4 regions of the Ferdinandcohnia sp. FSL W7-1320 genome follow, and region 1 is predicted to be linked to each of the others. Evidence: riboswitches for the same ligand, from Rfam matches in the RefSeq annotation. Region 1 holds a riboswitch; each other region holds the start of a gene.

Region 1 (4,217 bases):
TTACTGCTAAAAGATGATGCCACCCAAATGTACCTAAGCCCACCGCCCGAAACTTCTTATTTGTGAGATCAGCTTGTTTAACGGATATCGTATTCAAATCGACAACATTATCAAGCATCCTAACCTGAATTCGAATTAAACGTTCAAGTACCTCGTCCCCAATAGCTCTTGGTAGATTGACAGATGAGAGATTACAAACCACAAATTTACCTGGTTTTCGAATGATCACAATATTTCCTTCATCGTCAATATACTCCTTCGTAATCGCAGTTGCGGACATGTTTTGTGCGATTTCTGTACATAAATTACTACAGAAAATCGAAGTACGTCCTGTTCCTAGAAGGTGCTTGTTTGGATTCTGGCGATTTACTTCATCACGATAAAACATATATGGTGTACCTGTTTCTAGTTGAGCAATCATGATCCTTGCCATGACATCCATCGCACGATAGGATTTCCGTGGTAAAAGTGGATGGTTCACAGCTTCCAAGTATTTTTCGGTAAAGTATTTATTATCATGTTCATCGTAAAAGTCCTCGAGCCCTAATGGATTTCCTTGCTCATCTCTCCAGCCCATGATTTGCTTTACTTCATGTGGACAAAAAGTTTGCCATTCCCCAATACTTCTGCCGTTTTCATCTACCTCTTGCAGCTTTTCCATAAACAAATCAGGTACCGAAACCCCCGTAAAGATGTCGTGAGCTTTACGACGTTCATCTCCATTATTTGTCTTTAAATCTAGAAAACCATTCATAATATCTTTGTGGAAGAGATCTAAATAGATGGCGATTGCTCCTTGTCGTTGTCCTAATTGATCAACACTTACTGCTGTATCATTGATAAGGCGAATCCAAGGAACGATTCCGGATGAATTTCCTTTGAATTTCTTTATGTCAGACCCTAACGCGCGAACCTTGCCATAGTATACGCCAATTCCACCACCATCTTTTGATAATCTAGCAATATCCCAATTGTTTAAATAAATTCCATCAAGTGAGTCCTCAACAGTATCAATGAAACAAGAGGACAACTGGCCAAAGCTTTTACCTGCATTTGATAGAGTTGGTGTGGCGACTGTCATATATAAATTACTTAATGCCCAATAGGCTTCTTTCACGTAAGTAAGTCGAACCTCCCTTTCCTCATGCTCCATTAATGTCATTGCAATTATCATGAATCGCTCCTGTGGAAGTTCGTAAATATTTCTTTCATAATCCCTTGCAAGATACCGATCCGCTAATAAAAATAAACCGATGTATGTAAACAAATGATCTTTATCTGGATCAATTACATCTCCTAGTTCAAGTATCTCTTCCTTAGAATAGGAGTTTAATAATTCATCAGAATATATTCCTTTTGATGTAAGTTCCTGTAGCAACTCATACAAACTTCCGTATTTTAGAGCCCTGTTGTAATTTCGATTCGTTGCAGCTTTTTCATACAGTTCATTTAAATAGAGATTAGCCGCTAAATATGTCCAGTTGGGTTGATCCATGGCAATTTTGTTTAAGGAATAAAAAAGTGCATGCTGGTTCGCTTCAACTGTATTAAAATTTATTTCCTGCAGTTTGTTTCGAATTTCGGTAGTGTCAAGCTGGTAGGTACTTTCTGCATATTCAAGCGAGTGTAAAATGGAATCCAATTCCCCTTGTGTTGTATTATTCATCTATTTCTCTCCCTTAACAATTTATTCGTTAAAATAAAAAATCCGCCCAATTCAATTGAGCGGATGAAACGATAACATCAAGAGAGCACAAGAGTTGCTCTACCTGTCGCCACCGTTTCATCTTCCCAATCCCCGAAGAAGGTGAAACATCTTAAGAAAAGACAGGTCTCCTGACTCATGCGTCGCTCTACTTTGAACCCTTCCCATATAAGTACCTTTATTTAAGTTATCTTATACAGTGGTCTGTTCATTTCGTCAGCATTTACAGTTGCGGGGGCAGTTCTGGATTTTCACCAGATTCCCTTTTAAGCACAAATGGCATCTTTTCCCCAAGGCTAAACACAATATGTAGTTGTTAACATTCAAATTCTATCAATATATACTATCACATTTAATAATAAGGGACACCTATTATTTTAGCAAGACAAAAATTGACAATTATTTCTCGAGAAATAATACCATGAGCTCTTCATCCCGATATTGTCCATTGTATTTAATGCCCTTTTTATCTACAGCAAATGTTTGAAAACCTAGTTTTTTGTACAATTCTTTAGCTGGTTTATTCTCCGCATCTACTGTTAAATATATCTGCTCGATTTCAGGGAGATTTACTGCCATTTTAATAGCTTCATTTAGCAATGCATTTGCAATTCCCTTGCCTCTTTTTTCATCATCAACATACATCGCCACAATATTAGCCCTATGTCTTATTTTTCGCCGTGTTTCCCTGACTAAGGTTACCATACCCACTAAATGTTCTCCTTCGAATGCCCCAAACGTTATTATTTCTTCAGATTGAAAACTTTTCTTGTACTCTCCTATTGGGTTATCTTTATTTTTTGCTTCATCATACGTAACTAAAAATGCATCAGGGTCAGTTGTTAGAGCTTGTAATCGCAACCTAAAATAGCTTTCAGCATCCTCTGGCAAAAGTCTTCTGATAAACAAAACGCACCTCCGAAAAGAACATTCGTTCTTGTATTTTGTATTATATTTAATTATAATGATTCATGAGGAAAAAATATACAATCGTGTATGATTTCTTTAGTAAATAGAAAACATAGTGTAGGGCAACTTGCTGATATTAAAAAGGAGTGTTTTGTGAATGAAAGGACAAGCGACACCTTATTTAATGTTTAATGGGAATGCGAAAGAAGCCTTGGAATATTATCAGGAAATATTTAAGGGCGAAATATTGGATGTTCAAACATATGCTCAAGCAGGCTATGAAACTCAGGATTGGGCTAATGACCGACTTATTCATGGTAAGTTCAAAAAGAACGAACTCTTACTAATGGTATCAGATGACTCTCCCGACCAAAGTGTATCCTTTGGAAACAATATCTCTTTAGTTTTGGAATTTGAAAGTGAAGAGGAAATTACGAAAACCTACAATGACCTAAAGCAAAAAGGCACTGTGTTCATGGAATTACAGGATACTTTTTGGGGGGCAAAATATGCAAAAGTAAAGGACCAATTCGGGATTATTTGGGACTTAAACTATGAAATGAAGTAGATTAAATTCCCCTAGCTTCTAGGGGAATTATTTTTTATTTCTTCCATTCATGTTTTAGCAGCCCATAAAAGTACATATCAAATCGCTTCCCGTCACGCTCTAGAAATTCTCTTGATGTGCCTTCTCTAACAAATCCCAACTTTTCATATAAGGCGATGGCCCTCTCATTATACTGAAAAACGGTTAATTGGATTCTATGAAGATTTAACTCTTTGAAAGCAAAATCCAACACGAGTTGCATGGCTTCGTATCCAAGCCCTCGATTACGGTTTCCTTCTCCACCAATTGCGATTGCAAGCCAAGCATTTCGATGTGGCCAAATAATGCTGTCAATGTCCACAAATCCAACTAATTTCTCTGTCTCCAATTCTTTAATCCCAAAAACAAACTCCTTCTCGTTTTTCTGCTCAACCCACTCTTTAAAAGCAGAAGGATGTTTAGGGAAAGATGGTAAAGTATCTAGATTTCTAAGAAACTCTTGGTCCTCATACCAACTTACAATAATCGGTACATCATCTTCTTTAATTCTGACAAGCTGAACCTTTTTTCCTCTTAACAAGCTGTACGTAATCATTCGAATAACTCCCTTATTTTACTAAGAAAGTAATTCAACAATTTTTGTAAAAATCCTTTAGAAATATTTATTAGGTCATTTAAATAAAAGAGGCTGGGACAAAACCCTCCTCTGAAATGAAAAAGCCTGTGGAATTTTACCATGAGTAAAATTTCACAGGCTTTGATTATTTTTAAATAAAAAATAAGGACATTCTTTGTTAAAATTAAGTTACCACACCAAATCCAAACAGAAAGAAGTGTCCTTATGTTTAAAGATTATAACATGAATCAATTAATTTTGCCTTTAAATTTAGAAGTAAAATTACAAGAGAATGATATTGCCTTCCATGTACATAACTTAGTTGAAAGTATTCCAGCTGAAGCACTTGAACCATTTCTTCGAAATGAAGGTTGCCCTGCTTATCATCCACGCATGATGTTAAAAATTATCTTATGTGCGTATTCGCAGTCTGTCTTTTC
Region 2 (4,217 bases), 1.9 Mb from region 1:
GTTATCACTTTAAATCGTGATGGCACGATATTGGTAACAAACCCTCCTGCAGAACGCTTTTTGCAAGCTTGGTATTACCAACAAGGTATGTATCAGGACGTTGGTCAGGAGCTTCCACCAGAGGTCAAGGATTTATTTCAACGTTCCGTTACATTTGAAAAGGAGCAATTTATTGAAATTAGTCTTCAAGGTAGAACATGGGTTATTTTAATGAGTCCGCTTTACAATCAGACGTATATAAGGGGTGCCGTTGCAGTACTTCGCGATATGACGGAGGAAAGACGTTTGGACAAGCTACGTGAAGATTTTATTGCAAATGTTTCTCACGAACTGCGAACTCCGATCGCAATGCTCCAGGGCTATAGTGAAGCAATTATGGATGACATAGCGAGCTCCGAGGAGGAGCGAAAGGAAATTACCAAAGTCATCTATGATGAGTCATTAAGAATGGGTCGACTTGTCAACGAATTATTAGATTTAGCTAGAATGCAATCAGGGAATATTACCTTAAATAAAGAAAAAGTTGATTTCGATACCCTTATTAATCGTGTGATTCGGAAATTTCAAGGTTTAGCTAAGGATAATCAAATAACTCTAACTGCAAAAAAGGTAGACGAAATTGGTGAAATTTATATAGACTCTGATCGCATTGAGCAAGTTTTTACAAACTTAATTGATAATGCGATTAGACATACCGATGAAAATGGTCAGGTTGAAGTACATGTTACTGGTCAAGAAACCTCAATAAAAGTTGATATTAAAGATACAGGTTCTGGTATTCCAGAAGAAGATTTACCTTTTGTATTTGAACGTTTCTATAAAGCGGACAAGGCTAGAACAAGAGGGAAATCTGGTACTGGTTTAGGGCTTGCGATTGTAAAAAACATTGTTAGTGCACACAACGGGAATATATCAGTCCATAGTAAGCTTGGTGAAGGAACGACATTTACATTCGTAATCCCTCGAAAAAGTGAATAATTTGAAAGAACATGGCGAAGATTCTTGTTCCATAAGAAACAATTTCCTTGTAAAATAAAAACTCTTCTTGTAATATAGGGATTGTTAAATAGAAAATTAAATATTTATTGAATCTTAGGTGTCAGAGAATGTAGATATTTCTTTATTCTCTCTAAGACTTAAAAGGGAATCTGGTGTAAATCCAGAACTGCCCCCGCAACTGTAAAAGTGGACGAAATGAGAAAAACCACTGTATGACTGGATGGCAAATGCTGTTCAACATATGGGAAGGACTCAAAGTAGGAAGAAGCTTAAGTCAGTAGACCTGCCTAATTCATTCCTTTTTTAATTCTCCGGGGTGCGGGAATTTGCGTTAAAACACCATGCTTTTTTGTTGTTTTTCTGTTATATCTTCAAAGCTCACCCCAAGGGTGAGCTTTTATTATTTTATTCCGCAGAAGCAAGACACTTCTGCGAAATAAAATAATAGCCTCCGGCGGATAACACGACTTTTCAAAGGAAATTTTCGATCTGTAAGATCAAAGACTAAGAACGCCACATCCTGTGGCAACGTCTTTATGACCCACTTCCTGTGGGCCTAAAACTCGGGCGCAAATACGCCAAGGCGCATTTGATTCGATGTTAGGTGCATAACACACTTATTCATACACATATTTTAACAAAAGGGGAGCTAGAAACATGAAAAAACTATTAGTTTCTTTACTATCATTGGGAATTTTATTTGGATGCAGCAATGCCCCATCTACAAATGAATCTTCCAACAACAAAGCTGAAACTGTAGATAAAGAAGAAGCAGCAGAGATTGTTACAGTCGTTATATCCAAAAACAATGGTGAAGAAATCATTGAAGAAAAAGAAATTAAAATTGAATCAGGAAAAGAAGTTACAGTTATGGACATCATGGAAGCAAACTTTGACGTCGAAACACAATTCGATGGTGCTTTTGTTGCCAGCATTAATGGCGTTGCAGGAAGTGAAGAAGAAAAGACATCATGGTTTTATTCTGTTAATGGTGAAGAAGCTATGGTAGGAGCTAATGAATACAAATTAGAGCCTGAAGATAAGATCGAATTCGATCTCCATAAGTGGGAATAATGAATTTATCCGTTAAAAACTTAACGCTCTTATCGATGCTAATCGCATTGTCCGTTGTAGGTCGTATTACATTTACATTCCTTCCGAATGTTCAGCCTATGACAGCGATTATCGTGATAACTAGCTTATTTTTGGGTCCCATCTATGGTGTGATTGTTGCTGTTTTTGGTTCTATATTAACGAATCTTGTAATGGGAATGGGTTTATGGACTATTGGCCAAATCATAGCATGGGGGATAATTGGGTTAATCAGCGGTGCATTACGAAAGTATCGAGATCGAATTCCTGTCATATTATTAGCCATATATGCAGTATTCTGTGGTTTCTTATATGGCTTTGTCATCTCAATTCCTCTCTATTTATTCTCGGGTAAGTTCTTTGCCTATTACTTAGCTGGATTACCATTTGATATGAGTCATGCAATTGGAAACGGAGTATTTTTTCTCATACTATATCCAATCTTGAGATTACTATTTTTAAAAAATGTAACAATTGCAAAGTAAGGAAGAATATTACCAAAATATTCTTCCTTTTTTTATTAATTCATACTATATTGGGAGTGTAACTTTTTTTATAAAACATTCGACTAATGAAATGAACGGGAGGATTTGCAAATGGATTCCTTGTTTGAGGAACTATATGAAAAGTATCATCACGATGTCTTCTCCTTCTTATTTTATATGGTAAAAAATCGTGAACAAGCTGAAGATCTCGTTCAGGAAGTTTATATAAGAGTTTTAAAATCATATGATAGATTCGAAGGAAAAAGTAGTGAAAAAACATGGTTGTTTTCAATTGCAAGACATGTCGCGATTGATTCGTTCCGGAAACAAAAAGGGTGGAAACAGCGAATAATGGATTCCTTTGATTGGAGTCGTCAAGAGGTAAAAGATTTTGCACCACTTCCGGAAGAAATAGCATTGCAAAATGAACAAGTTCAAATGATGTACCGTTGCTTGGAAAACTGTACAACAGATCAGCGTATGGTACTGATATTACGATATATCCAATCACTTTCGATTGCAGAGACTGCTGAAGCTTTAGGGTGGACGGAGAGTAAAGTCAAGACAACTCAGCACAGAGGTCTAAAGGTATTAAAGAAGTATATGGAGGAATCAGGCGTAAAGGAGGGGATAGATGATGAAAAAATCAAAGTGGAGTGATGAACAACTCGAGCAGATGCTTACGCAAATGCCAGGTGTAAAAGACAAACGGAAGCCACAAGAGATTTATCAAAATATAACCCTTAAAATGAATAAGAAAAAGAGAAAAATGTGGCTTGTCCCTACCCTTGCATCTGCAGCAGCAGCGCTTCTATTATTCATCTTAGCTCCTTCTTTCATTAATAATATGAACAGTTCAAGCTTCGACTCAGCACAAATGGCAAGAGAAAATACAAACATTACTATGGATTCAGAGAATAGAGAAGCATCATCAAAGGACGAATCATTTAGCACATTGCAAAAAGAAGAGGAACCACAACAAGATGAAGAGGCTGGAATATATTCATTTGAGGGACAGCCAAGCAATAGTTACGCTGTAAAAACTGTAGGGGAAAATGAAGTCCTTCTAACATATGGTGTGTATTTGGGCGGTGTAATGTTTCCTTCTGTCGTTTCGGTAATCGTCGATTCTAACGGGGAAAATGTTGTTGAACAATGGCAAAAGACAGTTCCAAGAGTAAATGAAGTTATTCGTAAAAACAAGGAATGGGGCATTGACGAAATATCAAATTCATATTTTGAGGATTTTTCAGAAGTTGTAACGAAAGACAATTCAAAAGCTGTAAGGGTGGACGTAAATAACTCAATTAATACTGAGTCTTTTGCTACTGCTGAAGCTGCAGAATTTTCACATACAATTAGTTCGTTCCGTTATTTGTTAGAAGACTATCAACATGTTGAACTTTTCCAAAATAATCAACAAGGAATTACTATCGGGCAAACGGGTATCATTGAGAATTATATTGATGTTGAAAAAGATACCAAAAAGGCATACCTGTATTATATAAATGATAGTTCAGACCGCAAAATATTAGCTTTAACTTATGAGGATTTTAATACGATTGAACAAGCACTGGAAGCTATGAAAGTGGAGGCTAAACAAGGCGATTATAACCTACATCCACCAATTATATCTGAAAT
Region 3 (4,217 bases), 1.5 Mb from region 1:
TTGACTCCGGGTGTGGATGGCCTAGCTTCACAAAGCCTATTAAGCATCAAGAAGTCCTTGAAAAACTAGATACGTCCCATGGGATGAGACGCATTGAAGTCAGAAGCTCATCAGCAGACTCTCATTTAGGACACGTATTTGATGATGGACCACGTGATAAAGGCGGGCTTCGATATTGCATTAACTCTGCAGCACTTAAATTTATCCCAACTGAAAAGCTAAATGAAGAAGGCTATGGGGAATACCTTCGGTTATTTAAATAATTTAGAAAACGTTCCTGGAGACTTCTCTAGGACGTTTTTTTATATTTAAAGCATCAATGCTACAATGGATATGGTTTTACATATATTATCAGGTGATTGTAAATGCAAAGAAGAAATCGATCTATTTACTGGTTTTTGATTATGAAATGATTATAAAACGGTATAACGGGGAGTGAAGACATGGATAAACTCATGTTGCTTTCACAAATTAATTTACTAGATGAGCTACCAGAAGAGGAATTAAAGAAGTTAGACGAAGTAACGGTAACCGTCCCTATTAAAAAAGGTACAATTATCTTAAGTCCGACTCAACAAATGAGGTCGTTGTTTTTCTTGAAAAAAGGACAGGTTCGTTTATATAAGATATCCTCAACAGGAAAGGAATTCACAATTGATCTTTTAAGTGAAGGTAATATCTTTGGAGAAACTTCTAGTTTTTCCTTAACAGAATCTAACATTTATGCAGAAGCGATGGTTGATTCCTATGTTTGCTCGCTAGCAAAGGAGCGTTTTGAACAGTTACTACGTCAACATCCCGATATTTCGTTAAAACTTATAACTATACTGACCTCAAAGTTAAAAGAAGTGTACGAAATAACAGAAAGCATTGCTTATAAAGATGTCAAATATCGAATTCTTTTACTTTTTATGCAGTTAAGTAACCGATTTGGTGTAAGAAGTGGGGAATGGCAAACAGTTGAGGTCAAGATTACTCAGCATGACATCGCAAGTATGATCGGGTCATCAAGAGAAACTGTTAGTTTATTATTAGGAGAATTAGAAAGGGAACAAGTCATTGCAAGGAAGCCATTAAAAATTAATACAGCTCTGGCTAAGAAAGTGTATGGGGTAGAGGAGGGGTAATCAATACCTACTTTCATATCATGTTTATAAAGGAAAAGGCTTGGAGCATACTATACAAAGCACAGTGATTTAAGTAGCGTTAAAAATGAAAAAGGGGTGGTGTAAGATGAAAAGGCAGCTTCCACCTGGGCAATTTGAAACAGAAAAATGGCCAATTCTGCACACAGGGGATGTTCCCGAGTTTAATGAAATCACATGGAATTTCAGACTTTTTGGAGAAGTGAAGCAAGAAAAGTCCTTATCCTATAAGGAATTCATGGAGCTTCCAAAAACCATATCAACCGTAAACATGCATTGTGTTACCACATGGTCTAAATTTGATACAACTTTTGAAGGCATTGCGCTTAGAGAGTTATTGAAATTAGTTGAAATGAATGAAAGCGTAAAATACATCAAAATTTACGGTTACTCCAATAGGGAGAGATTTGGTTATTCTGCAAACTTACCGCTAGAGCCTTTATTAGGGGACGATTCTTTATTTGTATTCCGATGGAAGGATAAAAATCATGAATGGCAAGATATTGATCTAAAACATGGTTATCCACTACGGTTTATTCCACCAGAAGAATTTTATCTATGGAAAGGCACAAAGTGGGTTTCAGGGATAGAGTTTATGAAGGAAGACGAGGCTGGTTATTGGGAAGAGCGTGGCTATTCGATGACGGCCAATCCATTTAAAGAAGAGCGATACCGTTAACACAGTTAAGTACATAAACTTTTTTATACTTTGCTTCCCATTAAATAAAATAGACGTGTTTATCGGCACGTCTATTTCCTATTAAATGATTGATTCTCAAAGGTTTTCTTCAACTGTATTGGTTAATTCTATTATACTTCATAAAAGGAACTGACATGACCTTAACTCCTATTTACAAAACAATAGGGTTGTATTATAATTTCTCAGAATACAAAAAAATGAATATTTCGCAAATAGGTTTCTTACCATTCTTCTAATGAGAGAATGTGAGACTAAGAGGGAAGTTGGTGTAAGTCCAACACGGTCCCGCCACTGTAAGCGAGGAGGAAGGTTACAAATATCCACTGTGTAAGTAACATGGGAAGGAGTAACCGACCGTTGATTCGCAAGTCAGGAGACCTGCCTATTTTGTTTTTTAAGCTTCCTCGAGGAAAGGAACGTTTAAAGTGCAAATAAATGATCATATGATACTATATTTGTTATATTAGGATTGCTTTATTGGAGTTCTAAGCAAATAACCTTTATTATGCCTTTACGAAACGCTCTTCCTGTGGAATGGCGTTTTTTTGTGTTCAAAATTTGAAGGGGGATAAAAAAATGAAGGAAATGTTGAAAAAATGGGGTCTGTTTAGTCTTATTTTTCTTTTTACCATGGGTATTGTTGCAGGTTGTGGTACAAAAGAAAAAACGGCTCAAGATGAAAAGGCTCCAAAAACCGTTGAAAATGTTGAAGGGGAGAACGCTAATCAAGAGTTCCCTATCACGATTATAGACAGTGCTGATCGAGAAGTTACGATTGATGAAGAACCTGAATCAATTGTCTCCATACAGGCAAGTAATACAGAAATTGCATTTGCACTTGGCCTAGGAGAAAAAATCATTGGAGTTTCGGATTACGATAATTATCCATCAGAAGCACTTGAAATACAAAAAGTAGGTGCACAGGATATCAATGCAGAATTGGTTCTTTCACTTCTTCCGGACCTAGCTCTTGTTACTGATTATCATTACAATACACATCCTGAAATATTAAAGCAGTTTGAAGATGCAGGAATTGATGTGATTGTCGTTGGAAGTGCTTCTTCATTTGAAGATGCGTATGAACATATAGAAATGATTGGGAAAGCTACAGGAACTGCGACTGAGGCAAACGAAATTGTGACAAATATGAAGCAACGCTTTGATGAAATCAAGGAAAAAGCTTCAGCTATTACAGATAAAAAGAAAGTCTGGGTTGAGGTTTCGCCAGCACCAGATATTTTTACAACAGGAACCAATACGTTTATTCATGAAATGCTTGAGGCAATTCAAGCTATTAATGCAGCAGAGGAGCATGAAGGGTGGGTACAGTTAACAGAGGAGGAAATTGTCCAATTAAATCCTGATGTCATCATTACAACGTATGGCTACTACATAGATAATCCAACTGAAGAAGTATATGGGCGTGAAGGCTGGTCTGAAGTTCCTGCAGTTAAAAATAAACAGGTCTTTGATGTTGATAATGATACGGTTACGAGACCAGGTCCTCGGTTAATTGAAGGAGTCGAGACTCTTGCGAAGCTTATTTATCCAGAAGTTTTTAATAAATAAAATTACGTGGTTATATATTCTAAGTGGAGGGTTTGTACTTAGTACAGCCCTCCTAGGCGTATTCATTAGTAGTGTCCACGTGCCTGTTCCAACCATTTTACATATTGTGCTAGACAACACATTTGGTTGGGGCTGGCTTAATGAGGTTGCTAGAAATGAAGAAATGATCATTTGGAATATCCGATTACCTAGGGTATTGCTGGCATTTTTTGTTGGTGCGTCTCTTGGATTAGCGGGTGCAGCATTCCAAGGATTATTACGTAACCCATTAGCGGATCCATATACAATCGGGGTTTCATCTGGTGCATCTCTTGGTGCAGTAATTGTTTTATTTTTTCAGTTTACGATTTTGGGGTTAGGAAACTTTACTCTTCCTATTGTTGCAATCGTATGTGGTTTTATTTCACTCCTTATTGTATTCGGACTTGTTCGATTGAGTAGTCGAAGCTTAGCGATTGAAACCATTATCTTGGCGGGGATAATTGTAAGTTCTTTTATTGGAGCAGTTGTTTCCCTCATTATTTCACTAAGCGACCAAGATTCAATGACTCAAATTATCTATTGGTTATATGGAAGTGTAGGACTAAGAGGCTGGAGTCATGTTCAGTTGATTCTTCCATTTATGTTGTGTGGTTCCTTTATTTTGTTCTACCATTACCGGGAGTTGAATGCGTTAGCTCTTGGGGAGGAGGCGGCAGATCATATTGGGGTTGATGTGAAGAAAGGAAAGTTGTATATCCTAATCGGAGCCTCATTATTAACGGGAGCCGCAGTTGCAGTGTCTGGATCGATTGGTTTTGTAG
Region 4 (4,217 bases), 380 kb from region 1:
TTAGCCATTAGGTCTGCTGCCTCATCTAAAATAGACTTTGAAACTCCAAAATCATCATTTGTTGAATTTGTTCCAGCTAAACTTTGAAAAATGATTCCACTTGGTGCCCCTTTTTCAATAGCTTTCATTTGAGTGGCAATATGTGCTAATACACAATTTTGTGTCGGAATTTCCCACTGCCTCATAAAATCATGTGTCATGTGTAAAATCCTAGATACAGATTCTACTGAATCGTTATTAGGATTGACTCCAATTACTGCATCCCCTGCCCCGTACGAAAGTCCTTCCTTTAAAGAAGCAAGAATTCCTTCTAGATTGTCATTTGGATGGTTAGGCTGACAGCGAAAAGCTAAACGGCCTTGTTCCCCAATTGTTGTGTTGCAGTGAGCAGTCGGTCTAACTTTCTGTGAAGCCATCACCAAATCGATACTGGACATTAACTTTGCAACAGAAGAAATCATTTCACTCGTTAGCCCTTTACTAATTCGTAGCAGTTGGGAAGAACCTGTGTTGTGCGAGAGGATGTATTCCCTTAATTCACCAACTGTCCAACCCGAGATTTCTTGATAAATATATTGATTAATATCATCATAGATAATCCTTGTCACTTCGTCTGATTCATATGGAATCACTGGTTCCTTGTAAATGTCCTTTAAGGTTAACTCACTTAAAACAAATTTTGCTGCCATACGCTCCAAATTCGAACGAGCTGCAATACCCGCCATAATATCCCCAGATTTCTCCTCACTTGCTTTTGCTAAAATTTCTTTAATGGACTGAAATTGATACACTTCATTTTTCAATGTACATTTAAACATCTTTAAGCCTCCAATCTATTTACTCTTCTTCACAATTCAGGATTCAGAAAGCGCTAACAATAATAAGTTAAATAAAAAAGGCACCTTAACAACAAGCCATAAAAATGGCTTCAGTTAAGGCACCTTTACCTGAACGTTTCACTTTTTAACAATTATAGCAAAGAGTGTAAAAACTTGAAAGGTTGTTTTTCGTAATGTTATATAATTGCAGGTTTGATCACTTTTCTATTTTATTCGACCGATAATCCATTCCAAACAATTTATATTTTTTCAGAGACCCCGGTAGCATCTTAAGCAATCCAACCGGCAATTTCTCGCAGTCTGCTTTCGACCTTTTAAAGCGGAACAACTCCTTTACCAATCTCTAACATAACGAGGGACGATTCAATTGTTACGTTTTTGTTTTTCGTTAAGCAAGGTCTCCAAAATTTCCATAAACCTACTTCGAATGTCGTCATTGTTTTGGTATTCGTAAGCTCAGCTGCAATCCATTTTTCCCGTCCCTCTTATACCAAGGTAGTTTCGGGCTCCCATTTTGTTTTCCAATCTCGGAGCGAATTACCATCATAGGCTATTATCCGGCTACATCGGTTATTCTCTTCTCCTACTTACTTCCTTCCCGAGAAGGCACCGCCAATAACGAGTTGCATTTCCAGTCCCCTTCATACTGCATTGATAATAAAACACCCTGACCATGTGAAACCGAATCCTCCCAAAAGGTTTTTAAAGCTAAGTATTTTGATACTATGTAGCGAATGACACCCACATGGGTAATGACAAGAATATGCTTCCTCTCATTAGTTGGACGTTCCATTACTTGTAGAAATAAATCATGGAGAAAGGCATCAATTCTTGATTTGAAGGTTTCCGCTGCCTCACCGTTTGGTATTGGTATTGCTTCCCAATCATCAAGCCACTCCTGCTAACGTGGCTCATTTTTTAAGTGATGATATGTTTTTCCCTCCCAATCACCAAAGTCTATTTCTCTTAATCTTGAATCTATAGTAGCTTCCGTCGAAATATTTAAATAATCAAATGTTTCTTGGCACCGTCGTAAATCACTAGTAAAGATAGAATCAAATTCCTGCTTTACTAAATCTCTTTTTAACTCTAAAAGTTGATGTAGTTCACTTTTTATAACTTGTCGGTCCGCATGCCCTAAATACCGTTTTTCCTGATTCCAGTCGGTTATCCCATGACGAACGAGAAATAAGTCCACATTATAGCAAGTCCCCATAATTCGCCTCCTTCTATTACGGTACCAAGTAAATCTCCATCTGTGCCTTTAAGATCCCATTATCGATCTGATAATAGAAGAACAAAACTCAATTAGCTATTTTCCCCTCCTGTTTTTGAACGCCCAAAAACGCTTTCCCTCAGGAAAGCGTTGTGAAAAGGCAATTTATATACTGCTCGTATATAAAACTTGCAATCTATCTATTAAATAGCAAACATATATTATTTAGAGATTGCCGCTCTTTAAACATTCCTTTCCTCGAGGAAGCTTAAACAAAACAAATAGGCAGGTCTCCTGACTTGCAAATTAACGGTTGGATACTCCTTCCCATGCTAGTTGCACAGTGGATAAAACGTAACCTTCCTCCTTGCTTACAGTGGCGGGACCGTGTTGGAATTGCACCAACTTCCCTCTTAGTCTTAATTGGCTCACTAGGAGCACATTAAGAAACCTATTTGTTAATATTCGTTTTTTTATTCTAACTGCATTATAGTCCAATCATATACATTTGTAAAATATTGTTACTTCCGAAGCAAAGTAAATCGTAAGGTAATTTGAACCTACTTAAATTACTTTAGTTACATATGGTATTCGGATAAACACTATCAAAATAGACCTTATGTTAATCCAATGATTCTACGGTAGATTAGAGATTGCCATTCACGTCCACCCCATCTATCCAGTAAAGTCTCCTTACACTATATATATTTAAAAATATTTTAATCTCTAAAGTAAAAACTGTGACAATCATAAAATAGTTGTCACAGCCATTTATTTTAGAGCAATGTTTTATTCACCCAACTGTTGAATTTGATCTATTGTATTCGTTACATTCTGCAACGTTTGAAATAACTCACTATTTTCGAGTAGAGCTGGATCTAATTGTCCATTTTCGATATTATCTAAATAAAGGTTAATGCCTTCCTCTGCTTGCTGGTTATAATCAACGATTTGTTGATGAAGGTCCTCTGCGACTCCTGGTGGCTGAAGTGAGTTAAATGAATCCATGTCTTCCTGCATTTCAGTTAGCATTGTTTCAAGATCTGCTCTTGCTTGCTCATCGGTAACAGCCTGTTCTGCTAGGCTAGGAGCCTCGTTAACAAAAGTACTAACCTCATTGACATAATCTGTTGCCTCATTCACATACGATAATGTATTATTAACATCCTCTAGGACGGAACAAGCCCCAAGAAATAGTAACCCTATTAAAGAAAAAACTAAAAATCGTTTCTTCACTCTATCCCCTCCTATTTTTTTCATACTATATATACGATACAAAACGGGAAAGGTTTCATTTTTCTTAAACTGACCCTTGTCTCCAAACTTTAGTAAAAATACGAATGATCAAAAAGAACAATGTGCTTGCGATTCCCGATTCCATCACCTTTCAAATCCCAATATGGTAAAAAGTCAACTTTGATATGGTCGATATATAGTGGTTCATCCATGAGATGATGAAAAACATCATCTTCTCGTTCAGTTCCACTATATTCGATGACAATATCCAAATCACTTTCGGCATGAAAATTGCTGTATAAACGACTCCCGATAATGGCTATCTTTATTATTTCAAGATCAAAATCGTCAAGTGTCTCGTTAACATGAGACATGATCATTGATGCTATTTCACTCTTGGAATATTGACTTAACCCGTACACCTCAACAGTACCCAGAAAGACACCTCTATTCTTCTTTTAAATAATGTATACAACTTTAGTAGTAACCGTGTGTCCCAATTTTTAGTTTTTCCTTTAGGACACTCATCACTTATTGACTGTCCACTCTGTGTGATAACCATTAAGAAGTAATGAGGTAACCTTGGTTTTGAATGTCTACATTAAATTGGATATCCATTTTCAAATTTGTATAGTATTTTGTTCTCCAATTTTTTAATTCCTTACGTGTTAATTCTCTCCGAAAGAATTGACCTATTCCAAAAATATCTGCCTTATTCTCTTTTGTTTTTGAAATCATATTGTTAAATCGTTCACTAAGTGCTTGGTTTAATTCCCTTTTAATTTCATTTAGAGACGGCTCTCCTCTTGTTTCCAATATCACTACCTTCAACTTAATTTTGCTTTTTAAGAAGGGTTGGTTGTTATGCATCGAACCTTTGTGGTGGATTGAATTATTAACAATCCGAACAGTTGCTTTTTCCATAA

The links. A riboswitch is a leader RNA that binds a small molecule or an ion and turns the genes downstream of it on or off. The one in region 1 is predicted to bind cobalamin.
Region 2: it holds a riboswitch for cobalamin, as region 1 does, so the genes downstream of both, NST91_RS09965 (DUF4430 domain-containing protein) here and NST91_RS19160 (ribonucleoside-diphosphate reductase subunit alpha) in region 1, are expected to answer to the same signal.
Region 3: it holds a riboswitch for cobalamin, as region 1 does, so the genes downstream of both, NST91_RS12230 (ABC transporter substrate-binding protein) here and NST91_RS19160 (ribonucleoside-diphosphate reductase subunit alpha) in region 1, are expected to answer to the same signal.
Region 4: it holds a riboswitch for cobalamin, as region 1 does, so the genes downstream of both, NST91_RS17350 (histidine phosphatase family protein) here and NST91_RS19160 (ribonucleoside-diphosphate reductase subunit alpha) in region 1, are expected to answer to the same signal.

The regions. Positions count from the first base shown of each region.
Region 1 covers NZ_JBBPAM010000001.1:3,880,958-3,885,174, forward strand. The annotation lists gene NST91_RS19160 (ribonucleoside-diphosphate reductase subunit alpha) at 1-1,666, opposite strand, end outside; cobalamin riboswitch at 1,810-2,007, opposite strand; gene NST91_RS19165 (GNAT family N-acetyltransferase) at 2,105-2,614, opposite strand; gene NST91_RS19170 (VOC family protein) at 2,772-3,182, shown strand; gene NST91_RS19175 (GNAT family N-acetyltransferase) at 3,217-3,756, opposite strand; gene NST91_RS19180 (IS1182 family transposase) at 4,003-4,217, shown strand, end outside.
Region 2 covers NZ_JBBPAM010000001.1:1,981,857-1,986,073, forward strand. The annotation lists gene NST91_RS09960 (ATP-binding protein) at 1-978, shown strand, start outside; cobalamin riboswitch at 1,080-1,304, shown strand; gene NST91_RS09965 (DUF4430 domain-containing protein) at 1,657-2,073, shown strand; gene NST91_RS09970 (ECF transporter S component) at 2,073-2,576, shown strand; gene sigX (RNA polymerase sigma factor SigX) at 2,688-3,236, shown strand; gene NST91_RS09980 (RsiX family anti-sigma factor) at 3,211-4,217, shown strand, end outside.
Region 3 covers NZ_JBBPAM010000001.1:2,414,834-2,419,050, forward strand. The annotation lists gene msrA (peptide-methionine (S)-S-oxide reductase MsrA) at 1-263, shown strand, start outside; gene NST91_RS12220 (Crp/Fnr family transcriptional regulator) at 444-1,127, shown strand; gene NST91_RS12225 (molybdopterin-dependent oxidoreductase) at 1,234-1,824, shown strand; cobalamin riboswitch at 2,043-2,245, shown strand; gene NST91_RS12230 (ABC transporter substrate-binding protein) at 2,422-3,414, shown strand; gene NST91_RS12235 (FecCD family ABC transporter permease) at 3,377-4,217, shown strand, end outside.
Region 4 covers NZ_JBBPAM010000001.1:3,502,890-3,507,106, forward strand. The annotation lists gene NST91_RS17345 (ethanolamine ammonia-lyase subunit EutB) at 1-818, opposite strand, end outside; partial or broken gene NST91_RS17350 (histidine phosphatase family protein) at 1,423-2,055, opposite strand; cobalamin riboswitch at 2,323-2,525, opposite strand; gene NST91_RS17355 (DUF6376 family protein) at 2,845-3,291, opposite strand; gene NST91_RS17360 (nucleotidyltransferase domain-containing protein) at 3,381-3,713, opposite strand; gene NST91_RS17365 (Ger(x)C family spore germination protein) at 3,853-4,217, opposite strand, start outside.